One region of the Pseudoalteromonas sp. SR44-8 genome, then DNA from elsewhere that is predicted to be linked to it. Evidence: predicted binding sites of a transcription regulator. Region 1 holds the regulator's gene; the other holds the start of a gene.
What was found. Region 1 encodes FliA, which starts transcription of late flagellar genes. Its sites were predicted from a motif close to CTAAAGNTNNNNNNNNNNNNGCCGATA; they were not measured.
Positions count from the first base shown of each region.

Region 2: the regulator FliA is predicted to act here: its motif matches at 6,658-6,684, upstream of H5183_RS05955 (DUF4402 domain-containing protein).

Region 1 covers NZ_JACJDS010000006.1:54,987-68,989, reverse strand. The annotation lists gene H5183_RS04190 (chemotaxis protein CheW) at 1-448, opposite strand, end outside; gene H5183_RS04185 (ParA family protein) at 452-1,222, opposite strand; gene H5183_RS04180 (flagellar motor protein MotB) at 1,231-2,190, opposite strand; gene H5183_RS04175 (flagellar motor protein) at 2,196-2,960, opposite strand; gene H5183_RS04170 (chemotaxis response regulator protein-glutamate methylesterase) at 2,953-4,083, opposite strand; gene H5183_RS04165 (chemotaxis protein CheA) at 4,152-6,350, opposite strand; gene H5183_RS04160 (protein phosphatase CheZ) at 6,365-7,129, opposite strand; gene cheY (chemotaxis response regulator CheY) at 7,147-7,530, opposite strand; gene H5183_RS04150 (RNA polymerase sigma factor FliA) at 7,571-8,281, opposite strand; gene H5183_RS04145 (MinD/ParA family protein) at 8,308-9,168, opposite strand; gene flhF (flagellar biosynthesis protein FlhF) at 9,161-10,642, opposite strand; gene flhA (flagellar biosynthesis protein FlhA) at 10,666-12,774, opposite strand; gene flhB (flagellar biosynthesis protein FlhB) at 12,870-14,000, opposite strand.
Region 2 covers NZ_JACJDS010000008.1:139,298-158,636, reverse strand. The annotation lists gene H5183_RS05985 (FlgO family outer membrane protein) at 1-421, opposite strand, end outside; gene H5183_RS05980 (FlgO family outer membrane protein) at 434-1,027, opposite strand; gene H5183_RS05975 (SPOR domain-containing protein) at 1,079-1,744, opposite strand; gene H5183_RS05970 (hypothetical protein) at 1,755-4,700, opposite strand; gene H5183_RS05965 (molecular chaperone) at 4,726-5,520, opposite strand; gene H5183_RS05960 (DUF4402 domain-containing protein) at 5,529-5,999, opposite strand; gene H5183_RS05955 (DUF4402 domain-containing protein) at 6,010-6,603, opposite strand; gene H5183_RS05950 (SPOR domain-containing protein) at 6,723-7,355, opposite strand; gene galU (UTP--glucose-1-phosphate uridylyltransferase GalU) at 7,477-8,355, opposite strand; gene H5183_RS05940 (thymidylate synthase) at 8,391-9,242, opposite strand; gene lgt (prolipoprotein diacylglyceryl transferase) at 9,258-10,061, opposite strand; gene H5183_RS05930 (sulfite exporter TauE/SafE family protein) at 10,074-10,883, opposite strand; gene ptsP (phosphoenolpyruvate--protein phosphotransferase) at 10,965-13,238, opposite strand; gene rppH (RNA pyrophosphohydrolase) at 13,256-13,777, opposite strand; gene mutH (DNA mismatch repair endonuclease MutH) at 14,205-14,876, shown strand; gene H5183_RS05910 (2OG-Fe(II) oxygenase) at 14,891-15,865, opposite strand; gene eno (phosphopyruvate hydratase) at 16,057-17,355, opposite strand; gene H5183_RS05900 (CTP synthase) at 17,467-19,101, opposite strand; gene mazG (nucleoside triphosphate pyrophosphohydrolase) at 19,240-19,339, opposite strand, start outside.

The DNA of each region.
Region 1 (14,003 bases):
TAACTTCACCTAATTGATGAATACCACCTAATGCTTTTAATGGTACAGCGAGAGTCAGCCCTGCCACTTCAAAGAATAACGCCTGAAACTCGCCGTCAAAATAATCTTCTTGACGCTGTACAGGAGTCTTGTCTTTAGCAATATTTAACTGTTCGCTCACTTTAGCTATATCTTTGATATTAGCTTGGATCTGTGGTTTCTCAAGGAGCGGTGTAATTTGCGCTGGTATTTCTTTCTCAAGGCTCGTCTTTGGCTCATCAAGTGCGTTTGGCTGCACAATCGTTTGCTGCGATGCCTTTAGTGGCATTTTATTGCTACTTTCTGTGGATGGAACTTGTTCGAGTAATTTTGCAACCGGGTGTAAGTCTGTTGACTCATCGTCTTCGCACAGTAAAGCCCCCAAGTACTGGGTCATTACTTTTTCATTAGCAAATAATTGCTTACTCATTCATTAACCTTGTTCAATCAAATAATCGAGTAATGCGCGATAAGCATAAACACCTCTTGAGCGTGGACAATACTGAATCGGTACTTGTTGAGCTAAACTTGCATCACGGAACTTAGTGTCTACGGGTATTACCCCTGGCCATACTTTTTCTTGGTACGTTTGCTGTAATGTCTTATATGCTTCAAGGGATGCATTTGTGCGCTTATCATACATTGTAGGGATAATGGTATATTGATACTGCTTTGATTGCGAGCTTTGCATTAATTCCATGGTCCGCATCATTCGGTCAAGCCCTTTGAGAGCTAAAAACTCAGTTTGTACTGGCACTAAAATGCGCTCACTTGCAGCCAATGCGTTAACCATTAAGACACCTAACACTGGCGGGCAATCTAAAATAGCATAATCATAATGCTCACTAATTTTTGCTAAGGCTTTTTTTAAGATAAGCCCCATTCCGGTCTTATTACCCATACTACGATCGAGTGTCGCTATAGCCATAGTTGCAGGAAGAATATCTAAGTTGTCTATGTTCGATGGACACAAAGCTTGCAATATTTCTTCACTTGCCATGGTGTTACCACGGGCAAATATATCATACACACTAACTTCTAAATCTTCTGAATCAATGCCAAAGTAATACGTTAAAGATGCATGAGGATCGGTATCAATCAGTAATACCCGCTTTCCTTGCAGCGCTAATATACCAGCTAAACTCACAGCCGTGGTCGTTTTCCCTACTCCGCCTTTTTGATTTGCTACCGTCCAAATTTTCACATCACACCTTATTTTTGTTCGTTGCGCGTTGTAATTCGTATACCACCGTGTGGGAGTTGGATCACTTTAATAGTGTTATCATCACTTGGCAACTCAATTGGCTGCTCAGCTTCAGTTTCTATTGCTGATTGCTCGATTGATACAATGGGCTTGGGTGGTAAACCATATTTTGATAATGCAACGACTACTTTACGATTTTCAGCGCGCCCTTGCTCTGTATCATTATCGGAAAAAGGAGAATACTGACCGTAACCTTCGATGGCCATTCGCGCAGGGTTGATACCCAATGCATCAAGTTCGACTAAAATAGAGGTCGCTCTTGCAACAGATAGCTCCCAATTAGAACGAAACATTTCATTATGAATAGTTTCATTATCGGTATAACCACGTACTCTGACGTAGTTATCTACAGGAGCAATAATATCGTTCACTAATTTTATTACTGCTTTCGCGCGTTGATGCGCCACAGCACTGCCACTGGAAAATAACATTCCTGAGCTTAACTCAATAATCAACCAGTCTTGGTGTAACTCTAAACTTGCTTCGCCATCGCGTATTTCATCGATCAAAGCTGATTGTAATTTAGTTAATAAACTATCTAGCGGTTTACCTAAGTGTTTTTGTTTTATGTTACTGGTGTCGCTTTGGCCATCAAGTAACTGCGGGCCAACTTCTTGCTTTTGAATACTCTCACCAAACAACAGTTCTTTTTCTGGGCTTACTCTGTCGGTTAATAAACCAGTACCGGTCACACCTTGGCCTTCTTGGCTATACTGACGAGCTGACTTGTCAAAAACCTGCTCCAGCGAATCAGATAAAATTTGGAAGCTTTCTTCTTTATTAATCGCAATCGCATACATCACTACAAAGAATGCAAACATAATAGTCATGTAATCGGCGTACGACACTAGCCAACGTTCTGTATGCTGACTTTTGGTCGATGAGTGACGAAGTCGACGGCGCATCATAATAATTATTCTTGTAGCTGACTTGGACGCTCTACACGATACGCTTCAAGTTTCAGCTCAATATTGACAGGGCTATCACCTTGGCTCATTGCAATAATTCCTTCAGCTAATAACTCATGAAACAGCATCTTTTGTTCTACTTGTTGTTTTAGCTTATTAGCCATGGGTAAAAACAGTAAATTTGCTAAACCAACCCCATAGATGGTCGCGATAAAAGCCGTCGCAACCCCCGCACCTAACTTTTCAGGCTCAGTGATAAATGACATTGCTTGGATCAGACCAAGCACTGCACCTAATATACCGATAGTAGGACTGTAACCGCCCAACGCCTCATAAACTCGACTGGCTTCAAGCAGCCGTTCTCTTTCTAGCAATAAATCAATTTCTAACGCATCTCTGAGTTTTTGCTCACTGTTGCCATCAATCAGTAAACTCAAGCCTTTGGCAACGTATGGATCCGGATGGGTTAACGCTATTTCTTCAAGTGCTAAATACCCTTCTTGGCGGGCTTTTTGTGACCAACTTTTAACTTGCTCAATTGCTCTGTCGATATCATGACTTGGAGGAAAAAACACCCAATGACTTATTCTTAAAACTTTATTAAACGTATGTGCCGGTGTTTGTAGCATTACAGCACCTAACGTACCACCCAATACAATAATTAGTGCTGGGCCATTAAATAAAGCACTTACAACCCCACCCTCTAGTGAGTAACCATAGCCAATCGCCAAAAGTGCAACGAACAGGCCTAGAAACGACAACTTATCCACAACCAATTTCTCGAACTAACCGATTAGCAACCTCTTCAAGTGCGATACTTGCCGACGATAGCCCAGCGTTAGCAACCGCCTGTGGCATACCATATACCACACTGGTTTTTTCATCTTGCGCCCAAATAGTGGCGCCGGCTTGTTTGAGCATTCTTGCACCATCTCGTCCATCAGCGCCCATGCCTGTAAGTACCACAGCTAACACATCACCTTGAAAAGATTTGGCTGTACTAGCAAAAGTAACGTCAACACTGGGCTTATAAGTGATCCGCGCACTGTCGTCCTCAAAAACACGTAACGTGCGATTTCCACCTCGTCCCTCAACCAGCATCTGTTGACCACCTGGCGCTAGATAAGCGACGCCTGGCATTAATCGGTCGCCTTGTTGTGCTTCTTTTACTTTTATTTTGCACAAGCCATTTAAACGAGCGGCAAATGCTGGCGTAAACGCAGCTGGCATATGCTGTATTAACAAAATGGGATGTGGGAAATTGGCCGGCAACTTAGTCAAAATAGTTTGCAGTGCGACAGGCCCCCCTGTGGAGGTGCCTATTGCAACTATTTGATATTTCTTACCCGAAGCACGTGTATTAGCTGCAATGTTCGAAGCGGGCGCTGTGCTGCGGTTAAAACTTCTATCAGGTTGAGTTATCGCAGGTCGACTTGTTGTACCTGCAGAAACGGAAGGTATTGATGTCGGTGTCGGCCTACTGAAGCGTGATAGACGCTTGCGTCCAATTTCTTTTACTTTATTTTGTAATAACTTAATCGCATCTTCATTATTACGAGCAATGTCTTCAAATTTTTTCGGTAAAAAATCTAAAGCACCCGCATCAAGTGCGTCTAAGGTTGCTGTTGCGCCATCACGGGTCAAGGAAGAGAACATCAGAATTGGGGTTGGATTTGCTGCCATGATCTCTTTTACAGCACTAATACCATCAAGCACAGGCATTTCAACATCCATAGTGATTACATCTGGACGCAATTGATTTGTCTTGTCTACCGCTTCTCTGCCATTTACCGCAAAACCAATTACTTCAATATCCTTATCTTGCTCGAGTATTTCGCTCACCCTGCGGCGAAAGAAACTTGAATCATCAACAACTAAAACTTTAACTGCCATTGGCATACTCTATGTAAATTTTATCTGTGAGAGCCATATATAGCTCTCACAATAAGATAAGAATTGGACTAACCTGCGTAATGTTTTAACAGGTTTGGAACATCTAAGATTAGCGCTATACCACCGTCAGACGTGATCGTTGCACCTGCCATACCAGGTGTTCCTTGTAGTAAAGCATCAAGCGGTTTAATAACAACTTCTTCTTGACCAATCAATGAATCCACTACAAAACCAACTTGTTGCGTACCTATTTGTACAATTACAACATGGCCTTGAGCTTTGCGTAATGATCTGTCAGCACCTTTGACTAACCAATGTTCTAAATAAAACAACGGTCGTGCTTTCTTACGAACAATAATGGTTAATTGGCCATCAACTACATTCGTTTTAGTTAGATCTAGGTGGAATATTTCATTAACACCAGCCAGTGGTAATGCAAATGTTTGCTCACCGACAACCACCATCAATGTCGGCAAAATAGCCAACGTTAACGGAACTTTAATTTCTAGGATTGTACCTACACCTAGCTCAGATTGAATACTCACAGAACCATTTAGTTGGGTAATTTTGGTTTTCACCACATCCATACCCACACCACGACCCGAAATATCAGAGATCTGTTCTTTGGTGGAAAAGCCTGGTGCAAAAATAAGGTTATAGGCTTCTGTATCAGATAATCGAGCAGCTTGCTCGTGATCAAGCACCCCTTTATTGATTGCTATTTTTTTCAGCTTTTCGGGATCCATACCAGCACCATCATCTCGGATGGTAAGCAAAATATGATCACCTTCTTGCGATGCTGATAAAGTTACAGTCCCAGTCCTTGCTTTACCTGCCGCTTCACGCACATCAGGCATTTCAATACCGTGGTCTACAGAGTTACGCACCAAGTGGACTAAAGGATCTGCCAGTGCCTCAACTAAGTTTTTATCTAAATCAGTTTCTTCACCCACGAGCAATAAATTGATGTCTTTTTTCAAACTGCGGGCTAAATCACGTACTACGCGAGGGAAACGACCGAACACTTTCTTGATCGGTTGCATCCGCGTTTTCATCACCGCACCTTGCAAGTCCGCAGTTACTACATCAAGGTTTGAAATGGCTTTACCCATCGCTTCACTTTCAGTATTGGTTGCTAAACTGACTAGGCGATTGCGCACTAGCACAAGTTCACCGACCATATTCATTATTTGATCAAGGCGTTTTGTATCAACGCGCACAGTGGTATCAGCTTGTGGTGGAACTGATTTTTTCGCAACAGCTGTCGCTGGAGCTGGCTTTTCAGCCGCTTTCGCAGGCTCAGACACTGCTGGTTTAGGCGCAGGTTTAGCTGCGGCAACAGGTGCTGGGGGAGGGACTGGTTTTTGAGCGGGTGTTGGCTCAGTATCTGCAACTGCTTGTGGTGCACTCCCTTTGCCGTGCAATTCATCTAATAATGCTTCAAACTCATCATCGCTGATCTCGTCTGGACTATTACTTTTAGTTGGCTCTGATGACGCTTGGGGCGGTTTAGGCGCAGTATTTTCGGTGCTTGCAGCATCTTTATTACTGACCAAACCAAAGCTACCAACACCATGTAATTCATCTAATAAATTATCGAATTCGTCATCAGTAATATCACTATTTGATGACTCATTGCTAACTGTTACTGCTGGAGTTACAGGACTTTGTCCTTTTCCATGCAGCTCATCTAGCAAACTTTCAAATTCATCTTCTGATATATCATCGATTTGAACATCTTTTTTATCGCTATCAACTTGACCATCAAATAACAAGTCAAATGCAAATGGATCATCAGAATCATCTAAAATAGCATCAGCATCAACAACAGGAGTATCGTCTGCAGGCTCAGCAGCGCCAGTTAGTTCTTCAGCAGTTGGCGGCAATCCCAATTTATGTAAAACAGCCAGCAACTCTGGATTTGCAGGTTCTGGTTTTTCTCGGCTTTGGATGGTCGCAAACATTTCGTTGATAGTATCGAGCGCTTGCAAGATCACGTCCATCAGCTCAGAATTAACCTTACGAACACCTTGACGCAATAAATCGAAAACGTTTTCTGCACCGTGACAAGCGTCAACTAGCTCAGTCATGCTTAAAAAACCTGCGCCGCCTTTTACCGTATGAAAACCACGGAAAATTGCATTGAGTAATTCGGTATCATCTGGGTTATTTTCAAGCTCCACCAGCTGTTCTGACAAAAGCTCAAGAATTTCTCCAGCCTCTACTAGAAAATCTTGTAAAATATCTTCATCGACTTCAAAGCTCATGCAGTTCTCTCCTCTTAGAAGCCCAAGCTTGATAATAAATCATCAACATCATCTTGTCCTGAGACAACATCATCACGAGATTCTTTATCAATAATTGGCCCTTCAGGGCCTGCAAGTGTATTTTCAGCAGGCGGTTTTTCAATGACTGGTGCTATTGTTTTTGTTTCGCTATCATCTTGGCTACCAAATGCTGTCAACAAGTGGATCAAGCTGTCTTCTACTTCTCTAACAAGCTCTATCACTCGACGGATCACTTGACCTGTTAAATCTTGAAAATCTTGTGCCATCAAGACATTGGTCATGAGTCCTTGCAACTCATCCGTTTTAGTTTGCGAGCTATTCATGAACTTATCTAAGCTGTGGCATAATGTTTTAAACTCACCTAGCTCAATTTCACGATTCATTAAACGATCCCAAGTGGGTTTAATGTCTGAAATATCATCTGCAAGCTGTTGGGCAATTGGTAAACTTGCTTCTACAGCATCCATGGTTTTATTAGCAGCGTTCTCTGTCATTTCCATAACATAGTTTAGACGCTGCTTAGCATCGGGGAGTGCGTCTTTGGTCAAATCAGCTAAACGTGTATCAAGCTCAAAATTTTTCAACGCATCATGAAGCTGACGCGTAAGTTTGCCTACTTCGGCAAATAATTCTGATTGCTCTTTTGACGCCGCATCAATAATTAACTGATCAGCTTTATCTTGTTCACCATTTTCAAGGTAAACCACAAGCTGCCGGGCTTGTTCTAAACTGATCTGAGGCGCAGCTGGTGCTGACATAAGCCTCTCCTATTTATTTAACCTAAACGCTCAAACACTTTTTCCAATTTGGTTTTCAGTGTTGCGGCTGTAAATGGTTTAACGATATAGCCGTTAACACCAGCTTGTGCAGCAGCAACAATTTGTTCTTTTTTAGCTTCTGCTGTTACCATTAAAACAGGGATGTGTTTCAGGCTGTCATCGGCCCTGATAGCGCGCAAGAGGTCAATTCCTTGCATGCCAGGCATGTTCCAATCTGTTACTACAAAATCAAATTCTTGATTCTGCAACATCGGTAAAGCTGTTGAGCCATCATCAGCTTCTTGTACATTTGTAAAACCCAAATCTCTTAACAGATTTTTGATAATACGTCTCATCGTCGAAAAATCATCAACAACAAGAATTTTCATGTTTTTATCCAAAACATCCTCCGGTGAGGTCTGAACCTATATTTACTTACTACTAGTTAATCCAGTCATTGATTTTTGCTTTGAGCTTAATCATCGCCTGACCATGTATCTGACTCACACGCGATTCGCTTACATCGAGTATATGTCCAATCTCTTTTAAATTCATTTCATCATTATAATAAAGCGACAATACTAACCCATCTCGTTCAGGTAAAGATTGTATAGCTGTTAATAATGATTGATTAAAACGTTCATTTTTAACGTTATTAAAGGGCTTGTCTAGTGCTAAATCATGTCCCACTGGTGTGATAACATCTTCATCAATTCCCAAGTCTTCTATACCTAAAACCTTACTTGAATTTACATCACTAAGAATATGATGGTACTCATCTAGCGTAATATCAAGTTTTTCAGCAACTTCACTATCTTTAGGTTCTCGATTCAGGCTGCTTTCTAGCTCACTAATCGCTTCAGCAACTCTGCGGCTATTACGGTGCACTGAGCGAGGAGCCCAATCACCTCGGCGCATTTCATCCAGCATCGCACCACGAATACGAATGCCTGCAAAGGTTTCAAAGCTTGCACCTTTAGTCGCATCAAAGTTTTTTGATGCTTCAATTAACCCTATCATCCCCGATTGAATCAAATCATCGAGTTGCACACTCGCGGGTAAACGAGCGATCAAATGACAAGCCACTTTTTTAACTAAAGAAGCATGTCGCTCAACAATCACATTTAAATTTTGTGTCGATTGATATCCCATCGCTTTATTCACCGATGCCGTCATAGTTAGCCGTTTACTAATTTTTCTATGAAAAATTCTAAATGGCCAGATGGTTGATTAGGTATAGGCCATTTAACTGCTTTTGTCGCTAATGTTTTAAATGCAATTGCCGCTGGAGAATTTGGAAATAAATCAACAATTACTTTTTGACGACGAGTTGCTTTACGCATGTTTTCATCATAAGGGACTGTTGCAACCAATTCCATTGAGACATCCAAAAAGCGATCCGTTACTTTTGAGAGCTTAGCAAATAGTTCGTGGCCTTCACGCATACTGCGCACCATATTAGCAACTATTTTAAACTTATACACACCATGCTCACGACTCAACACTTTGATTAATGCATAAGCGTCGGTTATTGAGGTCGGTTCATCACATACTACTACCATGACATCTTGCGCTGCGCGCGAAAAACTTAATACCATGTCAGAGATACCAGCAGCAGTATCAACAATTAATATATCAAATTCGGTATTCAACTCACTAAAAGCACGAATTAATCCAGCATGTTCTGATGGTGAAAGTTCCACCATACTTTGTGAGCCTGACGTCGCTGGTACTATTTTAATTCCTGCAGGCCCTTCAACTAAAATTTCATCGAGCTCACATTCACCTGATAGTACATGAGATAGATTACGTTCAACCCGAAGCCCTAACATCACATCACAATTTGCTAAACCCAAATCGGCATCCAGAACTAACACTCGGTTTCCGAGCTGACCCAACGCAATCGCAGTGTTAAGTGAGACGTTAGTTTTCCCTACGCCACCTTTACCACCTGTTACAGCGATAACTTTAACGCCGTTATTATTGTTTTGACTCATTTTACGCAGGCCACTTGCTTGATCTAATACTGTGTTAATCATACATCCCTACTGTGCTTGACGCTACTGCTTGGCGTCGTGAATGTTGTGCTTTTGTTCTTTTTAAATACAATTGTTCTGCTTTTTTTACTAATTTCTCTGCATTGGCGACCCGAATGTCCTCTGGAACGCGCTGACCGTTAGTAAGATACCCTATTGGAAGGCGATTTTGAATCGCTATACTAATAATCTCACCTAAACTTAATGATTCGTCTAATTTAGTGAAAATACAGCCACTTAATTGTACCTTCTTAAAATGTCTTACGGTTTCTTGTAAAACATTAATTTGTGCGGTCGCACTGAGCACTAAATAATTGCGAATATCGACACGTTGATTACGCATTAGTGTATTTAGCTGCTCAGTTAAACGTAAATCACGTTGGCTCATTCCCGCAGTATCTATTAATACTAGACGCTTATTTCGTAAATGATATAAAACTTCTGCTAATTCATTGGCATCTTTAACTTGTTTTACACCACAACCGATGATCCGGCCATAAGTAGCTAACTGTTCATAAGCGCCAATACGGTAAGTATCAGTGGTAATTAGCGCAACTTTATCTGCGCCATATTTTTGTGCGCCAAGGGCTGCAAGTTTTGCCACGGTTGTAGTTTTACCTACCCCAGTAGGACCAACAAGTGCATATACCCCGCCTTGGCGAAGGATTTCGTTATTTGTAGTATGCATTTGGTTTTCAACCATTTGCAATAGTGCTTGCCAGGCTTGCTGACGTGACACATCGTCCGGAATAAAGCAGGCCATTTGCTCTGCAACTTCACTGTCGATACCCATTCCAACTAAACGATCGATCATGCATGCGCGAGTAGGATCGCGACGCGCTAAATCTTGTTGCATCAAACCCGATACCTGATACTCAAGTAATTGACGCATCGCAGCCATTTCATCACGCATAGCGGTGATTTCATCTGTTTTGGCTGCACTTTTTGTTGGCATCGGAGTATCTAAATCATCAAAACCACTTTCTAGATCATCATCAAAACCTAAGCTATGTGCTTGCGTTTGTGGACGCGGCGCAGTATCACGACGAGCAAAATCACTATGCGCTTGTGGTTCATGGCGAGCTTGCTGTGCTTGATGTTGTTGCTGTGGTTGATACTGAGTAGATGTATCAATCCCTGACTGGCTAAACATAGACGCAAGCTCAGGTGAGCGTGGACGCGGTGATTGGCGCTCTAATAATGCTTGTAAGCTATCAGCTACCGCAGCTTGCGGCTCATGCTGCGCACGTTGTGGCGCAGGTTTAACAAAGTTAGCATTCGTTTGCGGTTGCGCCTTAGCAACATGTGGTTGTGCCGGTGCGTTCGGGGCTGCTTTTTCATAATCAACGGCGGCAACAATCTCTACCCCATTGGCTAATTTTTTATTTGACATGATTACAGCATCTACACCGAGTTCATCTTTAACTTCTTTCAGTGCGGTGCGCATATCTTTAGCAAAAAAACGTTTTATTTTCATGGTTCAACCCCTTTAAAATCCGATTATTGGCCTACTGAGCTGACAATCTTGATCTGTCTTTCGTCTGGTACCTCTTGATAAGACATCACTCGCAATCCTGGAATGGTGTACTTAACAAAACGAGATAACACAGTGCGTAACATTCCTGACGTTAGCAATATCGAAGGTTCACCGGCCATTTCTTGGTTTTGATGCGCTTCATTTAATGATTGTTGAAGTCGCTCTGCAAGTCCTGGCTCTATTCCGGCACCTTCGTCGCCTGCATTTTGTAGTGACTGATGCAACATCTGTTCCAACTCAGGCGCCAAGGTTATGACAGGGATTTCTGATGACATTCCAACCGCGTCTTGAACAATTAATCTGCGCAGTGAAATTCGCACTGCTGCGGTTAATACATCAGGATCTTGGCTTCGAGGGCCATACTCAACAAGGGTTTGTACAATTGAACGCATATCGCGAATAGCAACGCCTTCATTTAATAAATTTTGTAATACTTTAACAATTGCTGTTAGTGGTAAAATATCTGGCACTAGCCCTTCAACTAAACGAGGATGACTTTTTGCCAGCATATCTAATAGATTTTGCACTTCCTCGTGGCCGAGTAACAAGGCCGCGCTGTTAGTTAGTAACTGACTAATATGCGTTGCTACCACAGTCGCTGCATCAACCACGGTATAACCGAGTGATTGTGCTTCATCTTTTTGATCTGGTTTGATCCAAATAGCGTCTAGACCAAAGGCAGGATCTTTAGTAGCAATCCCTTTTATTGGACCAAATACTTGGCCAGGATTAATAGCCAACTCATCACCGTGCTTAAGCTCGCCCTCACCACTTGAAACACCCATCATGGTAATTCTGTATGCATTTGGGTCTAACTCTAAGTTATCGCGAATATGCACCGGTGGAATTAAAAAACCAAGTTCTTGAGATAACTTTTTACGTACCCCTTTAATTCGGTTTAATAATTCGCCACCTTGTGATTGATCAACTAATGGAATTAAGCGATAGCCAACTTCGAGGCCAATTACATCAACTTGTTGTACATCATCCCAACCTAGCTCTTTTTGCTCTTGCTTGTTAGCAACACCAGTGCCTGTTGCACCGCCATTGGCAGCTTCTGCTTCCTTAGCAGCCGCTTCTTTGAGCTTACTTTGCTGGGTGTAATACGCTAAATAACCAAGTAAAGCACCAAGGCTTAAAAAGGCAAAATGTGGCATACCCGGGACCAAACCCATCACGATTAAAATACCCGAAGCAATAAATAATGATTTTTCGTTACCGAGTTGTTTCTTAAATTGATCGCCCATATTGAGCGATTCATTTTGACGAGTAACAACAATTGCAGTGCCAATAGATAACAGTAATGATGGTAATTGTGCAACTAGACCATCACCAATGGTCAGTAAGGTATACACTTCCATTGCGTTACCAAAGCTTAAATCATGCTGGATCATACCAACAAACAAGCCGCCAACAATATTGATGATCAGTATCACTATACCAGCAATCGCATCACCTTTTACAAACTTACTCGCACCATCCATAGAGCCATAAAAGTCCGCTTCACGGGTGACTTCTTCACGGCGGTCTCGTGCTTGCTCTGCACTAATAAAACCCGCATTCAAGTCGGCATCAATGGCCATTTGTTTGCCTGGCATCGCATCTAAGGTAAAGCGTGCCGATACCTCAGAGATCCTGCCTGCGCCTTTGGTGATTACCACAAAGTTGATGATGATCAAAATCAAAAACACCACTAAACCAACTGCGTAGTTGCCACCAATTACCACTGAACCAAAAGCTTCGATTACTTTACCTGCGGAATCGCCACCGTTATGGCCTTCAAGCAGCACCACCCGGGTACTGGCAACATTTAGTGCCAAACGCATAATAGTTGCAATCAATAGTACTGCGGGAAACATCCCAAATTCAACAGGCTTCATGGTGTAAACTGTCACTAACAACACCACTAATGCTAAAGCTATATTAAACGAGAAAAGAATGTCGAGTAAAAATGGCGGTAACGGTAAAATCACCATGCCCAGCGCAGCGAGCACTAGCAAAGGTGTACCAACACCTTTTAAATACTCTTTTTTATCTTTATTAAGTTGTTGTAATACAGCTTTAAATTCCATAATTCTACAATTTCAAAAAATTGACACTAAACGGAATTTGCAATAACTATTCCAAGTTATTAATTACGAGCTTAAAAGAATACTGATTATTCAAATCAATACTTATAGGCATCTGGAATTGGGAGTGTTTTATTCAATTTTGTAGGGCGTTTACCACGGCCTTTTTGAAAGCGTTTAAGCTGAAATACATAAGCTAAAACTTGTGCGACTGCAGTAAATAGTTGGTCAGGGATTTGTTCTCCTACTTCGGCAGTATGATACAGTGCTCGAGTAAGCATGGGGGACTCTACAATGGGTACCTCGTTACCTATGGCTATTTTTCTAATTTGCATCGCCATCTCATCAACGCCTTTGGCAACTAATATAGGCGCGCCAGCGCGCTCTGTGTCGTACTTTAATGCCACAGAGTAATGAGTAGGGTTGGTAACAACTACATCGGCATCTGGCACATCCTGCATCATGCGTCGCTGCGACATTTGTCTTTGCGTTTGTCTTATACGCGCTTTAATTTGCGGATCACCTTCAGAATTTTTATATTCATCTTTGACTTCTTGTAGAGTCATTTTTAATTCTTTGTGATGTTTATGGCTTTGATATGGCGCATCAATCGCAGCAATAATGGTTAAGGTGCAGGTCAGCCCTAAAAACATCCATGCGAGTATCTCTAAGGCATGAATGATATTGCCCGGCGCACTTTCAATACTCAGATGAAGAATTTCATCAAAGAAGGTGTTGATCAAAAAAATGGCAAAGCCCGCCACGACCACAAACTTTAAAATCGATTTCACCAACTCGACGCCCGCTTGTGGACCTAACATCCGCTTTATACCTTTTGCTGGTGACATTTTACTGGCTTTGGGTGCTGCCGCCTCCCAACTAAAGTTAAAACCACCTAACAAGGTATTACCTATGATACCCGCCAGCACAATAATAAACACGAACATCGCCATCGGAAATACTAGCGCATCGGCCACCGCTCCCCACACAGAAAACATTTTCGTAGTATCGTAGGTTTCATTGCGGTTCAAACTGAGCATGCGACCCATTATATTATACAGTCCCTTGCCAATCTCAGGTCCGTACATAAGTAATGAAATCGCTGAAAAAATAAGTACAAACATGGTGCCAAGCTCTTTTGAGCGCGCAACCTGGCCTTTCTTTTTCGCGTCGTCTACTTTTTTCCCCGTGGGTTCTTCGGTTTTTTCTTGACCTGAATCTTCAGCCATCAC
Region 2 (19,339 bases), on a different contig from region 1:
AGTCGGTGGTTTTAAAGTCGATCACCGGTACACCAAAACTGTGTAGCTCGTGCATAAAACTTTCGGCGATTTGATTACCTAACAATGTGCCGTCGTTGTAATCATCATCTAAAAAAATAAAGCTTGATACGGCCAGCGGCGTTTTGGTATTTACGTATTGTAAATTTTCAGCCATATCTTGCATTATGCCACGTACATAATGATTAATATTTTTACGTGTTGGGACTGTGACTTGGCTGCTATCGTTCATCACTGGAATATTGTTCTGATAAAATGTATTATTTTGCCCAGGAGCAGCAACCATTCTTTGATCACCCTCTAACTGCGCAGAGTTATCAGTTTGTGCTGTTTTGCCCGGTTCCATCATTTGCGCGCAACCAAAACCCAGTGGCAAACATAAAGTTAATATTAAGCGTTTCATGAGAGCTCCTAATTAGTATTCGCTGCGGTAAATATAACCGTCGCGCTGTTGTATTTTTTCATCGCCCCACATCACATTTATGGGGATCTCTGTACTGGCGGCAGATACAACGCGGCTATCTTGCGTATTTACCATACGGGCGTTAACTATATAGGCATGTTGTTGCCGTGTTAAGGTACCCGTGATAACAAAGTCAATATTCTGACGTTGGCGTAATTTGCTAATGTCGCGACTTAATATACCATCTGCGTTGCTGGCTAAATTAAGGTGTTTTTCAAGGCGATATTCAATAGTGTTATAGCCAAGTTGGGTAAACTGAGTAAGTAAGCTTTCTTGAATTTGCTGACTCAGCCCAGCGCCCTGCCCTTGTGCCAGCTCACTATCTAGCGCGTTGGCTAAGTAAAAGCTAGTAACGGCAATCCGTGCAGAGCTTTTAAACGGCCCTTGCACATGGCTCAATTGACTACTCAAGTCGCTCACATACTGATGCACAGTATAAGGTGCCATTGTTGCTTTTGGGGCATTGGTACTTGGTGCTGGCGGTTTTTCTTGCGTTAAACTACACGCAGTTAGACTCAGCAATAATAAACATAACAAAAGGCGCATAATTGCCATCCTCACTAAACATGGCAATAACAAAGCAAGTATTATGCCTATTTATAATTTTATTGGGTTATCGGTGTAGTGAGTCACCATGCAGTTGAGCTGTTGTAGCTTTAATTTATCACAATCAGCTTGGGCGTTTTTTTGATATTGGTATGCCCCGATTTTTAAGCGGTAATAAGTCATGCCTTTTACCTGAGCAGTTTCGACATTGGTGGTAAATTTATCTGACAATAAACTCGGTACTTTTTGTTGAATTGTTTGCCAGCTTGGAGCTAATTGCGATTGTTGAGTGACCGCAATAATTTGCAGCGCAAAAAGCGCGTTGTTAGTTATGTTTGACTGTGTTGCTATAGATTGCGCAGGCCTATCTAACGGTACTTGCTGTGATGCCAAGGCAGCAGATGAATGGATCTTATTACCTGTATTCTCGTCATCATTTGCTATCGCGGTTAACTGTGCTATCAATAAATTCAAATCACTTTCAATCAGTAATAACCGTTCGAGATCGGGTTTAATTGCTTGCCACTGTGTAGAGCTAGTTTGTAACTGTTGTAGCTCTTGTTGCGTGATCTGCACATAGGTTTCATGATTAGTTTCAGCTGTGCTGCTGGTACTTTTTTGCGCGCTATCCGTCGTGCTGGTACAGCCAGATAATATAATTAAACTCATTATTAATACGGCTGATTGAATTACACTAAACGATTGTTTGATATTCATTGCTATTCCTTTAATGAAGTATTGTTCGTTGTTCAATATCACACTTCAATCTTTGTTTTATTAATGACTGACAAAGATCCGTAAATTCAGGCTGTACTTGCTTAGCGTATGCTAAGGCGAGTATGTACTTACTTTGCTGTTGGTCATGAATATAAAACACGTCTTGCTGTTGTAATTTTAAGCGCGGGCTTATCAAACGTAAGTATGCCTTTAACATCATTAACGATGAAAAATTCCCCGCATTAACAATAGTCCCCGACACTTCTTCGAGTGATTTTAAAGTAAAATCAACCCCAACCAACACATCCCCTTTTGCTGATAAATCAACTGTTACTTGCTGGGTGTTTTTTAATGCTTTACGTTCTTTAAAGCTATCGTCAACCACAGCCCGATACTGCCCTGGCCGTAGGTCGGTAAACAAATAATAGCCATCATAAGCCGCTTGGGTGTTGGCAACTTCTTTATCGTTTTGATCTAATAGGGTTATTTTTGCATAAGGCTGCACATAAGTGTGCTCCCCTTGCTGCTGATACACCACCCCTTCAATTTCGCTGGCGTTATTTAGCGGGTAATCCATGTATTCAATAAATCCTGCTCTTGGCGTGATTGAAAAGCCCTCATTGGCAGGCACAAAAAACGGATCGGGGAAGCTGTCTCTATCGAGCACAATATCTGTGGTGCGATTAGCTGGCATTGAGGTTAACAATGCAATGCCATTTTCATCGGTTATTGCTTGGCGATAATTTTGCAGCCCTTTTACTTTTATACCAGCAACACCTTGCTCGTCAGGATCCATAATGCCGTTGTTATTTTGATCTAAAAATACTTTAACCAGTAGACTACCGGTACTGGTTAGACTGCGGTTTGACATAAAGGCGCGGTTATTTTCAGCGTCATAACCAAAACTAAAACGGCTATATAAACTAAAAAGCCAATTATCATTACTGTCGTAGTTAATGGTGCTGCTTAAATTAAAATCATCATTTTGCCAATTAAGGCCCAAGTCCGCTGATTGGATATTCTCATTTAGGGTATTTTTAAGTGTGAGCTCGGCTTGTAACTTTGCAGTAATACTGCGATTAAATTCAGCTTGGTAACTTAAAATATCACTGTCTGGCGATAATAAATAATCAAAACCAAAACGGCTATATAAACGCCCTATTCGTCCTTGCACACGGGTTGCCCCATATACTTTGCTTTGCTCATTTACATTTTGCCATTGCAATAGGTTGTTCACAGAGAAGCCTGAATAACTATAATTAAAACGATTATAGGCTTGTTGTAGGTCGCGACCTGAGCTTGAATGCTGTAATAAATAGTTGTTTTGATAATTAAGGCGACCATAACGATTTTGCATCAACTCACCCGACATATCGAATTGATAACTTTGCAAGTCTTGCTGTTGATCCGAGCGATCTGTAACGGTAAACAGCAGTGATTGATCGGCCAGTTGAGTTCTTGCTGTGAGTTCTAATTCATTTTGTTGTTGGTTATTTTGCTCGTAGTCTAAATTAACCAACAGTCTTTCAAACAGGTTGATATTGGTACCAAAAGCAAATTGATAAAACTCATCGTCCTCACGCTTTTGCGCCATAGCCCCGGTGTAAATCGCGATATTATCAGTCAAACCACGTTCGTATCGCCCTGCCGCTAACCAGCCACTTTGTTGTGAATTACTTTCACTTCCTAGTAATTGTTTACCTTGTTCTGATACTGATATTTCGTATGCAGCTTCTCCTTGCGCCAATTGATTACCGTCAATAAAGTAATATTCTGTTTTGCGTTCAACTTGCCCTTGCGGACCATAAAAGATCAACTCAAAGTTATTTTCACCATACAGTAAATCAATACTATCAAATATATAACGGCCATCTGCAAGGCTTAACTGTTGTTCAATTAAAATGCCATTACGATAAAGCTCAACATCCCAACCGGGCTGGATAGCACCTGTGAGATTAATCCGATTGTTATCTATTTTGCGATCTAACTGATAATTTGAAAACTTAAAACCACGGCCATATTGACCGTTATAACGACTACCTACTTGCGTTGCAGTGATATCACCAAACTCCAACTCGCTGGCTGCAAAAACACCGAGTAAGCTGTTATTAACATCTTGTTTAGAGAATGTCAGCCGAGAGTCAGTCAATAAATCTTGTTCACGTCCTGCTAAAAAATATTCTGCTGAAAGGTACGCAAAATCTTGTGCGCCTAATAATGAATAACTTGTACGGCTGCTATCATTATCACGACGATAATTTAGCTGTAAATCAGCCACTGGCATTGAAACCGCCTGATAGGGACTAGCCTTCCAAGGTTGTGTAGGTTGGTTATCCCCTTTACGCTGGTTGTTAAACAAACGCTTTTGCCTTTGTTGTTGCGCAGCAACAGGAAACAATTGCTCCGTTGTAAGCTCTAGCGTTAAATTCGCATAATCAGGGATAATAGCAACTGAGAAGGCGCGCTGTAAAACGGCCGCATCAATATAAATATCATCATCAATTAGTAGTTGCTGCGAAGATAGCGTAACGACTTGATTATTAAAAATTAATTGTTTAGGTTCAGTAGCATTTAGTGTAAATAAGTTTGCTTCATTGATAAACCAACCTGAAGCGGTGCCATTTGCAATATCAACATTAATAGCCAGTTGTAATATTTCGACTAAACCCGATAACCCCAATAACACACCTTGTTCGCTTTTAATCGCAAATGCTTCACCAAGATATTCACCGTTTAAGTGCAGCGAAAAGAGTAAAAATTCACCGGCGGCAATGCGCTGTGCTGCAGGTTGCCTGTGTTCGGCTATAACGGGCTGCTGTGCACTCACTTTCGGGTGCGGTTGATTTAATTTAGTTTGAATAGCTTTAAGTGTGCGCAACACATCAGCAGTTTGCACAGCACTAGCAAAACTCATTGAGCTTAAAAATAAAAGCCCAAGAGTAAATATACGGATCACTTTATTCGCTTAATAACGCTTAAGATTATTTCCCAATAGCGAGTGTGTATGAAGCAAAATCAACCCCTTTATATTCTTCAGCACCTTGATAATCTAGGAAAATACTGCCCTGTGTTGGCAGCTGTTTATCTTTAAATAGGCTCAGTGTTGCAATGGTAGTATCAACTTCTGGATACAGGCTTAAATTGCTAATTTCAGCCACTTTCTCATTCTCGCCTGATGCTGTTTTTATATAAGCGCTGAGTTTTCCATAACTACTAAAGTTGTTATGTCGTTGCAGTTGAACTTGAATTTTTGGCTTGGTCTGATTGGCATTTTTTATAATCTTTGCCTGAGTGATCGTAACATTAGGTTGTTCTGGCTGCTCACGGTAAACAACGGGAATACTAAAGCTCATAATCATGTTGATCTGTATTCCTGATTTTTGCTCTTTATTTTCGTTAGGTAGAGCTTGAAATAATAAGTGCGAGCGGTATTCGCCTTGCTGCAAACCTTTTGGCTTCCGAATAGCAATTTTAACGGTTTGTTTTTCACCTGCTGCTAAGGTCACTTGCTTAGGGGATAAACGTGTCATTGGCGATAAACTGTTTTCGGTCACTTGCGCTAAATTATTATAACCCCCACCTGGTAAAGCTTGTTTTTCACTCCAGACTACTCGGTACGTACGTTGTTCATCAGAATTATTGATCACCGTGACTTTAGCACTACGCTGGCGTTCATCAAAAGTAACACGGGTAGGTGAAATCAATAAGTTTGCCAAGGCCATTTGGCTAAAAAATGCTGTTAGTAGCACACACATCACTGTTAATTTATTGAACATCTCAGTCCTTAGTAGTCAATCGAAATTTCTAGGTTAGTAGTTGAGGAGTAGTCGCCATCGGAATAGCTTTTACTACTAGGTTTTGTTATTAATGTGCCGCCTATAAACACTTTCGCCTCACCTAAATCATCAGTGATGGTAGATTTTGGAAAGCCATTAAGACGTACTTCAAAATCGGCGCTGCTGCTACCCTGTGCGTTGTGCTGTAAGGTTACAGAATTAACTAATTGCATAGTTAATTCTGTATGTGCAGGGAAATCGGTTAGTAATAGCTCAGCAGGTCGTCCTTTCTCTAGTACATAAATTTTACCCATAGTATTTATGTCACCGTTCGCTTTGATTATCACGGAACTAACATTACTGTTACTTGGTATGACTAACGTGCCAAAATCAAGCGACTGTTGCTCTATGGTATTTGCGAAATGGTTAGGGCTGTAAATTAAAATACTTACAGCCACTGCATAAGGTAAAAGTCGCACTAGAAGCGATTTAATAAGCGACTTCGATTTGGAAAGTACCTGTGTATTCAACATCTTTGTAAGGTACTGTTGTTACTAAGTTATCTGTAGACAATGTGGCACCAATAGCAAATTCAACTTCACCTTTTTCACTGGCGATTAAGTTTGGCGTTGTCTCGTCATAAGCCGTGTTTATGTTTGGTCCACTAGTAATAAAGAACTTCCAACCATCAATTGAGAATTGCGGCTCACCCGCTCCTTTTGATGCAGATTCAAGCCTTCCTGTGCCTGGTTTAGTAATAGTAAGTGCCGCATTAGGTACTACATCTGACACTGTAAAAGTAGCAGGTGAACCTTCTTCAATGACTGAAATTAAAGCATCTCCGTCATCATTTTTAGTGGTTTTAATTGCTGCATTAGGGTTGGGGTTAATTGTCAGTGTCGCAAATTTGACGCCATCAGCTTGTGCTACAGCACGTATAGTACCAAAACTAAGATCTTCCCCCTTACTTAAAACAACAGTGTTTTGTACTTTAACTGTTGCAGAAAAGTCAGCGCTTGTCGCTAATGTAGGAAAAGAGTGAATTAAAGAAAAAGCGCTAATAATAGCAAGAGATCGTTTCATATTAAATCCTTATAAAAATGGGGCATTACCATAAAGAGCCCCTATCATAAGATTTATCGGCAATTAGAACAATTACTTTAAGATTAATTACATAAAAATCAGATAAATAACTGGCTTAGTTAAAGTGGCTCACCAACAAACGGAGCACTCAGGCATTTTTGGCCTAAACTTTGCGCTAAAGAACAAAATAGATTGGCCTCAGTATAATTTTGAAATGGCCCAACTCGTAACCCATACATGGTAACACCTTTATTTTGACGCTCAGTCATTACAAAATCTAATTGGCTAAATGCCTGTGGATATTGCTGCTGTAACTTTGTTATTTGCGTTCTCACTCTTTGCGGTTTTAAATACAGCCCAAGTTGCGCGCCTGGCAGTGAATTGTTATACAGTGGCTGGGGGCGATTTTCGATCTTTTTTGAGGAGTTAGCAGTATCAGGGGTCTGTTTTTTTTCAGCATAATGAGCCACCGTAACATTATCATCGCGAAGCATCGCTGGGTTTTCTGCAATATCAGTTTGAGAGGAAAGTGCCATTATTAATAGTTGCAAGTCTTCCTCCATCGCAGCTAAACGAGTAATACTCTCTTGTTGCGAGTGCCATTGCTGAACATACTCTTTGACTTGTTGATCAGAAATTAATGCAGGCTGCTGTTCCACCGAGTTAGCATTAATACTACTGCACCCACTAAGCCAGACAGTTGCTGTAACCAACACTGTGGTATACCAAGCTTGCTTTTTAAAACACATCATCTGTTAGCATCAAAAATAAATAATGCCATATTATAAGCAAAGTCAGTGCCAGTTTCAGGATTTTTAAGCAATAAAAAAGTGCCACTAAGGCACTTTTATAAGTTAGGCTCAATAAATGAGCTTAAACTAAGGTTTTAATAAAATCACTTAGTTCATCTTTAAATTCATCACGACGCAGTGCAAATTCAATAGTAGCTTTTAAATAGCCCAACTTACTACCACAATCATGACTACGCCCTTTTATCGCATAAGCAGCAACAGATTCTTTTTCCATCAACATAGCAATTGCGTCTGTTAACTGAATTTCGTCGCCGGCGCCTGCGGGAGTTTTTGCAAGTAATGGCCAAATATTTTTACTTAGCACATAACGACCTACCACAGCCAAATTTGATGGTGCGCTATGCACAGGAGGTTTTTCAACCATATTAAGGATCGCTGCGCTTTGCCCTTGTTCAAGCTTTACGTCGCCTAAATCGACCACACCAAACTTATCAACATCCTGCATAGGCACAGGCTCAACCATTATTTGGCTTTCGCCGTTTGCATTAAAGCGAGTAATCATTTCAGCTAAATTATCTTTTTGAAGATCGCTTTCAACGTCATCAATAATTACGTCTGGTAAAATAACCACAAACGGTTCGTTACCAATAATCGGCGCAGCGCAGTTTATTGCGTGCCCTAACCCTTTTGCTTCACCTTGGCGAACGTGAATAATTGTCACATCTTTTGGACAAATAGCTTGTACTTCAGCAAGTAACTGACGTTTAACCCGCTTCTCTAGCGTTGCTTCTAACTCAAAGCTGGTATCAAAATGGTTTTCAATAGAGTTTTTACTAGAGTGAGTCACTAATACAATTTCTTTAATACCCGCAGCAACCGCTTCATTAACTACATATTGAATCAAGGGTTTATCTACAATCGGTAACATCTCTTTTGGAATAGCTTTAGTAGCTGGCAACATACGGGTGCCAAGTCCTGCAACTGGGATCACTGCTTTCATTATTCTCTCCTTAAAACTATGATGCTTATTAATTGTTACACTGAAAACGGGTATTTAATTGCATCGTGGCATTGATAGCCATTTACCTCAAAGTCATCACGGGTGACCCACGTTTCGATATCTTCGAGTGATTTAATATTTGGATTAATCGTCAACGTAGGTGATGCAAATGGCTCACGCTGTAACTGCACATCGCGCATTAATTCCAGTTGGTTCTCATAAATATGGGCATTAACGATTTTATGATAGGCCTTACCTGCTTTGTGGCCAGTGATCTGCGCGACCAGTGCAAGCAATACAAAACATTGAATTTGATTGAAGTTCAAACCAAGTGGCACATCACAACTACGCTGATACGAGGTTAAATAAAGCGTATCGCCAAGAAGCGAAAAAGTATGCGTGTGCATACATGGGCGCAAACACCCTAACTCAAATTCACCCGGATTATAAAAAGTGATGATCTCGCCTCTGTCATCCACACCATTTTTTAAATTATCAATGACTTTTTTCAACTGATCTAACGCAGTGCCATCAGGGCGTTGCCAATCACGAGCTTGTACGCCATATACTCGGCCCATGTCATCCTCACCTTGGCGGTTCGGATTATTTAACCATGCTTGGTTTTCATTGGCATTAGCATCCCAAGTCATGCAACCTATGTCACGAAATTGCGCAGCGCTACTATAACCACGTAAATAACCTAACAATTCAGCTATCGCCGCCTTGTAGTAACTTTTACGGGTAGTGATCATTGGGAACTTATTATTTGCCACATCATACTCAAGCTCGGCATTGATAACCGTTAAGCAACGAGTTCCTGTACGTTTATTTTCAACCCATACGCCTTCATCAACGATGCGCTGACATAATTCTAAATATTGTTTCATTGTTAACTTCTTTTATTAAGCTTTGCTGGCAACAGCTGGCTGTGGCTTTTTATACGCCCATATTATCAAACCTAGGCCTGCGATGACCATCGGCAATGACAATATTTGCCCCATTGAAATAAAGCCGCCAAATAAACCTAAATGCGCATCGGGTTCACGTACGTACTCAACGCAAAATCTAAATACCCCGTAGCCTAGTAAAAATAATCCGCCTACGCTGCCCGCTGGACGTGGCTTTTTTGTAAACACATACAGAATAATAAACAGCACTAGGCCTTCTAAAAATGCCTCATACAACTGTGATGGGTGACGCGCCAGTGGACCACCAGTTGGGAATACCATAGCCCATGGTACATCGGTAGTTCTGCCCCATAATTCGCCGTTAATAAAGTTACCAATACGCCCTGCTAAAAGGCCAACCGGCACTAGCGGAGCAACAAAATCCCCCACTGCAAGTAACTGTTTTTTACGTGTCCAGGCAAACACACAAATAGCGGTTATCACCCCTAAAGTGCCACCGTGGAAAGACATACCACCTTGATCGATTCTAAATAAATACAGTGGATTTTCTAAAAAATAACTAAATTGATAAAACAGTACATAGCCAATCCGACCACCCAGAATGACTCCCAACATACCGTAGAACAGTAAATCACTGACCTCTTCTTTTGTCCACCCCGAGTTAGGTTTAGCCGCTTGCCTATTTGCCCACCACATCGCAAAAGCAAAACCAATTAAATACATTAAACCGTACCAACGTACGCTGAGAGGACCGACAGAGAAAATAATCGGATTGATGTCTGGAAATTCAAGAGCCATAAAAATTAAACCTTAACTAAAAACCATTTGAAGCGCGATAATAACCAGTAACACCGCGAACACTTTTTTTATCGTTGAAACAGGTAAATAATGCGTTGCTTTGGCTCCAATTGGTGCCATAAACCACGAAGTTATTACTATACCTAATAATGCTGGTAAATACACAAAACCTGCAAAGCCATGTTGTAAATCGGTTACTTGCCAACCAGCGCTGATATACCCCACAGAGCCAAATAACGCAATCACAATGCCACATGCTGCCGCGCAGCCTATGGCTTTTTTAATATCAACTGAAAAATAATGTAGTAGCGGCACAATCAATGCGCCGCCACCAATACCAATCAAACCTGATAATCCGCCCATCACTGCACTAATAGCGCCAATAATTGGGCCTCTTGGCATAGGTTTGACCGCGACAGGTTTATTACGAGCAGACAACACCATACGAGCAGCAATAAACACCACACTAACAGCAAAAACGATGCGTAATAACTGTTCTGGAATTAAACTCGCGGCAAAACCACTGATCAGAGCACCAAGTCCAACGCCAGACATAACCCAAGGCGCAATTTCCCATGGCACATTTTGATTCTTATGGTGCGCTAATGCAGATGACGTTGAAGTGAATAAAATAGAGGCAAGCGAGGTAGCAATAGCAATAACCAGTACATGATCAACCGCAACAACATTAAAATGCACTAATAATGAACTCAGTACTGGCACAATAATTAATCCGCCGCCAATGCCTAATAACCCAGCTAAAAAACCAACCACACAACCTAATAGCGCGCAGCTGATAATCAGGATAACTAAATCATGCATCGTACACTCTTATAAAATTGAATTTATTATATGCATATACTAATCGATTATATCGAATCTTTACAGCACTCGTTTAGGCTACTAAGAAGCCTGATTTGGGGTATAAAATAATTCACCAAGTTGATGCTCAATCATAAAATTACGCGTTAACCTAAGCACTTGTTTTGCAGTAGATTGTGCTAAACACTCCGCCAGTAATGCTTCCATATCGCTGGCTTTTAAACGTCTTAATACCCATTTAACTTTACTTAATGATGAGTAGTTCATACTCAAGCGTCGATAACCCATCGCAATCAGCAGTATTGCACCTTCAGGATCGCCACCTAATTCACCACATAAACTAAAGGACATTTCATATTGCTGACACTCTTTTGCAACTTTTTGCAGTACTCTTAATACCGCAGGATGATAGGGATTAAATAAATCAGCAACACGCGCATTAGAACGATCGACGGCAAGTAAGTATTGCGTCAAATCGTTACTACCCACAGAACAAAAATCTACTTTTTTAGACCATTCAGGGAGCATAAATACACTTGAAGGGACTTCTAACATTACGCCAATCTCTGGGCGTTCAATGGCTTGCTCTGGGTATTTTTCTTCCAGTTCAAAATAGGCTTGCTCTAACAACGCTAAAGATTCATCAACCTCTTCGGTACCGCTTATCATTGGCAGCATAATTTTTAAATTACCTAAACCAATATTTGCTCTAACCATGGCTTTGAGCTGATCTAAAAAGATCTCTGGGTGGTCCAATGTGACACGAATACCCCGCCAGCCTAAAAATGGGTTTTCTTCAGTAATATCAAAGTAATCAAGTGCTTTATCACCACCAATATCAAGCGTACGCATCACTACAGGTTCTGGATGATAACTGGCTAATACTTCGCGATACCAATTCTCTTGTTCTATTTGTGATGGAAACTGGCCTTTTTGCATAAACCAGGCTTCAGTTCGGTATAAGCCAACGCCATCACAGACTTTGGTGTTAGCTTTTTCAGTATTGAGTTCCAAACCAGCATTGAGCAACAAGCTAATATGCTCGCCATCTAATGTCACTGCATCGCATTCTTGCTCAGCCACAAACTTGTCGTTTAATAGACTTTCTTGGTGCTGTAATTGTAAATACTCATCTTGTAGCATTTGCGAAGGCGAAATATATAATCGCCCTGCGTATGCATCTAAAATCATTGGTTTACCATCAAACTGCAATAACGGTAAATCTTCAATACCCCAAATTGCAGGGATCCCCATGGCACGGGTTAAAATTGACGCATGACTATTTGCCGCACCGTTAACACTCACCACGCCAACTAAATGGCCTTTAGGCACTTCTGCAAGCATGGCTGGGGTTAAAGTATTAGCGATCAGTACTGTATCTTTAGGATAACTTTTTACTGCGTGTTCAGTATTTACGAGGTGATGCAGTACGCGCAGGCCGATATCTTTAACATCAACCGCACGCTCTTTGATATAAGGATCCTGCATGGCATTGAATTGGGAGATCAATCGTTCGATCACTATTTTCAATGCACTTTTTGCACACCAGCCCTCTTGCAGCTGTGCTTCAACATTCTGCCCTAAACTTTTTGCATCCAGTAGTTGCTGATACACCTCAAATACTGCCAACGCTTCTTTAGGGATGGAATCGCTAAGAGTCATCGACAAGGTGTTAAATTCTTTGCGGGTTGCAGCAACAGCTTGAGTAAATAAGCGGCGTTGCTCAATACAGTTATCGTCTTTTTTTAATTCTATCGATTTAAAGTCAAGTTTCGGCAGAATAACAAACGCCTGCCCTATCGCAATTCCTGGCGCGCTAGAAACCCCTTTTAGCACCGAGGTCTGATGAGAAAACTCATCTTGGCGAAGAACTTCTTTGATTTCTGCATGGGCTAATTGCGACGCTAGTTGCGCAGATAACGTAATTAAAAAAGACTCTTCATCTTGACTAAATACACGGGCAATTTTCTGTTGTACAACAATAACGCCCAGTACTTTTTTTTGATGAACTACAGGCACAGACAAAAATGCGTTGAAGCCTTCTTCGTCCACTTCAGGAGAGAGTTTAAAACGGGGGTGAGACTTGGCAAAGGCAATATTAATAGGTTCTTCTCGTTGTGCTACTAAGCCAACTAAACCTTCGGTAAAACCGATTCTAAACTTACCCACGGCTGCGGGATTAAGCCCTCTGGTTGCCATTAATACAAAATTATCTTGACTGTAATCAGCAAAATAAATGGAGCAGCACTCAGTTTTCATGGCATCTTTCACCATTTCAACAAAACATGCTAGCGCACTATCCAAACTCGCTTGTTGCGAAACGGACTCGGCAATAGCTCTGAGTGTAGCCAGCATAATACTGCTCCTTTATATTATTTACCTTTATGGCGCCAAGTATCTTTGGACTGTTCACGTTTATTAAAAGGCATCGCAAAGGGTGCGAATTCTTTCATAACACGGCGATAAACATCGCGTTTAAACGATACAACTTGCCTTACCGGATACCAATAACTTACCCACCGCCAATCATCAAATTCCGGATGATGTGTTTTTAGTAAGTTGACGTCTTCGTCTTTACAACGCAGTTTCAATAAAAACCATTTTTGCTTTTGCCCAATACACACCGGACTGGAGTCTCGGCGGATCAAACGCTTGGGCAATTTATAACGTAACCAATGTTTTGAACTTGCGACAATTTCTACATCTTCAGGACGCAAGCCGACTTCTTCGTGTAATTCACGAAACATGGTCTGCTCTGCTGTTTCGCCACTATCAACACCACCTTGAGGAAACTGCCAAGAATGCTGACCATAACGTCTGGCCCAAAAGACCTGTCCCTGATTATTGCAAATTACAATTCCGACATTGGCACGAAAACCTTCGGCATCAATCACCTTAGTGCCTCATTTGTAAGTCGATTTTTAATGATTGTTCCACATTACCTGCAATACGGCAAACAATATTCAGAGTTTTACGCATCTTACTCACAGCTTGTGCATAACTTTAGTTTATGCAGCTCATTTTGCAAACAAATCCACAATAACAGATCCAATAACTTGCCTTTTCCACAGTTTCTGTGGATAACATTGTTCATAGTTATGTATTTATCCCAACAAGTTTTCAACACAGCTTAAAGGCTTTGCAAATTTAACAGTTAAAAACCATTAAATTCAATACATTAAGCTTAAAGTCAGCAAGTTTCACCTTGCCTAAAAACACAGCAAACTATCACTGAACAAAAAACACCCAAACGCAAAGATATCCACGGTTAAACTCTTTTGCTATCATGAGTAGTGAATTTATACAACCAAATAACTCGCTATGAAACCGATAAAACCACATTCAATCAATGAATTAATGCAACGTGTTAGCAACATTTCAGGGCTGACATTAGGCCAATTAGCAAGTCATTATCAGTTTAAAACACCTGAGCATTTATTAAAGGAAAAAGGCTGGACGGGACAATTGATTGAATATGCATTAGGTGCAACGGCAGGTTCCAAACCAACCCCTGATTTTGAAGAGCTCGGGATTGAACTTAAAACGTTACCAATCTCATATAAAGGCAAACCATTAGAGACCACTTTTGTGTCTGTGACACCGTTATTGAATGTCACAGGTATGACATGGCAGCAAAGTAATGTGCGTAAAAAACTCAATCATGTCTTGTGGCTACCCATTCTAGGCGAGCGAGACATTGTGCCATTTGATAGGACCATTGGCAGTGGCTTTTTATGGCAACCCTCCGCTGAGCAAGATGCGCAGTTACAGCGAGACTGGGAAGAGCAAATGGAGTTGATTGCACTGGGACGTATTGATGAGATCTCAGGGCATTTAGGGGATGCGATGCAAATTCGCCCAAAAGCAGCTAACAGCAGAATAGTCACCGATGCAATCGGTCCAAACGGGCAAATTATTAAAACCCTACCCCGTGGTTTTTATTTAAAAACCAGCTTTACAGGGCAGATTTTGAAGCAGCAATTTCAGCTGTGATCATCCGTTAAATGTTAATCTTTATGCCATATAGATGCGCGTAGCCAAAATGGCTTCTCTCGCATCCACAGCGTACATATCCATTTTTCCCCCGATAACACTGGTTTACCGCTATGTACTGACTTTTTGTCCACTTTATTATCAAACATATTATTGAACTTAATAATTTGCCCTTGTTTAGCTTTTACGCTTATATTCCAATCTTTAAAGGCCGTTTCTCCGCCGCCAAACCCCTCATTTAAATTAATAATACGTGTACGTTGCCTTTGCCCGAAAAAATTTAGCTCATTTTTAGCATCTTCGTTTGAGGGAGTTATAAAATCATAGTGCCACTTATATTGTTGGCCTTTAACATAACGGTAAACCACCATAGGTTCAGCATAAGCTAAATCAGTATAGTCATCAGAGCACATGAGGCGCTGTAGTATAGCAACCGAAATATCACCTACAGGTAATTGCGTTATAAGTTGCTCGTTATCCCTAATATCTGCAACTCTCTGTCTAGTAGACGCCTCTGCATAGACAGCAGCTAAACTTAAACTCTTCGCAGCAAACTTAATTATCTCGTTGGCCAATTCTTCCGTTAGCATACTTTCTATTATCGTCACGGGTGTTGATTGCCCACTAGATTGAGGCACTGCTGGGGTAATTAAGCTAGACCACAAATTTATCAAATCAGGTTCTGCATATTGCCTTATAACATTAGGCATACTCGATAAATGCTTTGCAAAACTATCAACTGTATCATGGTTAACTATTCTCTTTGGCCAAAAATGAGTCAATATCTGAAGCGCTTTAATTTCATGGTGCTTAGCTAAACACAAAACAATTGCGAGTTCTTGTGGACAGCTTGAGCATGACACAACATGACATAACCAATGATAGACAAATTCGGAATCTGTAAGAGCAAAATCTAAAATTCTTTGTTGTGGTGGGAGCTCACCATGATACTTTGCATTAAGTAGATGAGTAATCTTGTTATTTTTCATAATCTGCTAACTGTTATTTTTTACACCAATAAAATAACAATTAAACAACAAAAAAAGAACCTTAAACCCCTATTAAATTTAAACTTTACACACCTACAACCTTATTGCATAAAATATCATCTAACAAAACAAAAAAATCCCCGCATTTGCGAGGATTTTTCAAAAGTTTAAATCAGCTTCTTATAAAAGAATTACTGACCTTTAACTTCTTTAAGACCATTAAAAGGTGCTTTAGCGCCTAATTGCTCTTCAATACGTAGCAATTGGTTGTACTTAGCTACACGATCAGAACGGCTCAATGAACCTGTTTTGATTTGACCAGCTGCAGTACCCACTGCTAAATCAGCAATCGTTGAATCTTCAGTTTCGCCTGAGCGATGAGAAATAACAGCAGTGAAACCAGCGTCTTTAGCCATTTTGATTGCAGCTAACGTTTCAGTTAGTGAACCAATTTGGTTAAACTTGATTAAGATTGAGTTAGCAATACCGTTGTCGATACCACGCTTTAAGATCTTAGTGTTTGTAACGAATAAATCGTCACCAACTAATTGGATCTTATCGCCAAGTAATTTTGTTTGGTGTGCAAAGCCGTCCCAATCAGACTCATCAAGGCCATCTTCGATAGACACGATTGGGTACTGTTCAGTTAGATCTTTTAAGAAGTAGTTAAACTCTTCTGACGTGAATTTTTTACCTTCGCCTTTAAGGTCGTAGATATTTGCTTCTTTGTCGTAAAACTCAGACGCAGCACAATCAAGTGCTAGAGTAATGTCTTTGCCTAACTCGTAGCCTGCATTAGCAACAGCAACTTTGATTGCTGCAAGTGCCGCTTCGTTAGAGGCAAGGTTTGGTGCAAAACCACCTTCATCACCCACTGCGGTTGAATGACCATCAGCTTTAAGTACTTTGGCAAGGCTGTGGAATATTTCTGCACCCATGCGAAGCGCTTCACGGAAGTTGGCAGCGCCAACTGGCTGGATCATGAATTCTTGAATATCAACTGAGTTATCAGCATGCTCACCACCATTGATGATGTTCATCATTGGTAACGGCATAGAATAAACACCTGGTGTACCGTTTAAGTCAGCAATGTGCTCATAAAGCTCTACTTTTTTAGATTGTGCAGCAGCTTTTGCAGTTGCTAATGACACTGCTAAGATTGCATTTGCACCTAATTTTTCTTTATTTTCGGTACCATCTAAATCTAGCATTACTTGGTCAACAGTGCTTTGCTCTAGTGCATTTTGGCCAGCTAAGGCTGTCGCGATTTCATTATTAATAAAACCAACCGCTTTTAATACACCTTTACCTAAGTAACGTGCTTTATCACCATCACGTAATTCTAGTGCTTCGCGAGTACCTGTTGATGCACCTGATGGTGCAGCAGCGCGGCCCCATGAACCGTCAGCTAAATGAACATCAGCTTCTACAGTTGGGTTACCACGCGAATCCATAATTTCGCGACCGATCACTTTTACGATATTTGACATCTTGATTCCTCTTTTCCCAAAATGGTGAGTCTACTCCGACTTTATTAATTTTCCTTAATGCCGTCGGCTTTGAAAACAAATAAGCCGTGCATAGTGCACGGCTTATTCATATTACGATGACGCTTTTTGATGAATATGCGCAGCGGCAACAAACCCTTCAAATAGCGGATGACCATCACGCGGTGTTGAGGTGAATTCCGGGTGGAATTGAGCCGCAATAAACCACGGGTGATCTTTATTCTCGATGATTTCAACTAGCTTCTTATCTTCCGATAAACCAGTGAAACTCAAGCCAGCTTTTTCAAGCTGTTCAACAAAATTATTGTTTACTTCGTAACGATGACGATGACGTTCAACAATCTCATCACTACCATATACTTCACGTACTTTTGAGCCTGGTGTTAAATGACATTTTTGTGCGCCTAAACGCATAGTGCCACCTAAATCAGATTTTTCGCTACGTGTTTCAATGTTGCCTTCCGCATCTAACCATTCGGTGATCAAACCAACCACAGGGCTTGACGAGTTAGCATTAAACTCGGTTGAGTTTGCATCTAATAAGCCTGCAACATTACGTGCATACTCAATTAGCGCAACTTGCATACCTAAACAGATACCAAGGTAAGGTACTTTATTTTCACGGGCATATTTTGCCGCTAAAATTTTACCTTCAACACCGCGACCACCAAAACCACCAGGAACTAAAATAGCATCAAGGTTAGCTAGTAACTCAGTACCTTTACTTTCAACATCTTGTGAATCAACATATTGAATGTTTACTGTTAAACGATTTTTAAGACCTGCATGTTTAAGTGCTTCGTTTACAGATTTATAGGCATCAGGTAGTTCAATGTATTTACCAACCATACCGATAGTCACTTCACCCGTTGGGTTTGACTCTTGGTATAACACTTGTTCCCACTCAACTAAATCAGCTTCAGGGCAATCAAGATGGAAGCGACGACATACAAAGTTATCAAGCTCTTGCGATTTTAATAGCGCAGGAATTTTATAAATGCTGTCTACATCTGGTAATGAAATAACCGCTTTTTCTTCAACGTTAGTGAAAAGAGCAATCTTTGCACGTTCGTTATTTGGTAATTTACGATCTGAACGACAGATAAGAATATCTGGTTGAATACCAATCGAGCGTAACTCTTTAACAGAATGCTGTGTTGGTTTGGTTTTCACTTCACCCGCAGGGCCTAAGAATGGCACTAACGTTAAGTGAATAAACAATGCGCGCTCACGGCCAATCTCTGTGCCAAGCTGACGAATTGCTTCTAAGAATGGTTGTGACTCAATATCACCAACCGTTCCACCAATTTCAACGAGTGCCACATCATGGCCTTCAGCACCGTCATAAACACGTTGCTTAATATCGTTGGTAATATGTGGAATAACCTGAATTGTTGCACCAAGGTACTCACCACGACGCTCACGACGCAGCACATCTTCATATACACGACCTTGTGTGAAGTTGTTACGGCTTGTCATTTTGGTACGGATGAAACGTTCATAGTGACCTAAATCAAGATCGGTTTCAGCGCCGTCTTCGGTGACAAATACTTCACCATGTTGAATTGGGCTCATTGTGCCTGGGTCAACGTTGATATAAGGATCCAGCTTTAAAATGGTAACATTTAAACCACGGGCCTCTAAAATAGCTGCCAACGATGCTGCTGCAATACCTTTACCCAACGAGGAAACAACCCCGCCGGTAACGAAGATAAATTTTGTACTCATGCGAACCCTAGAATATCAGGAATTAAAAGGAAAAATATAGAATCAAGACGGGGCGAAATTATAGCAAAGGCACTGCCATCAATCCAGCGAAAGTTAGTAATTCTCTGCACAAAAAACGCACTCAGCGTTTCGCATTATTTACTGCTGCTTTTTTATCGCATCCCATGCGGCATCCATTTCAGCAAGGGTTGCTGTATCAAGCGATTGCCCACGCTCACATAAATAGGCTTGTACTTTT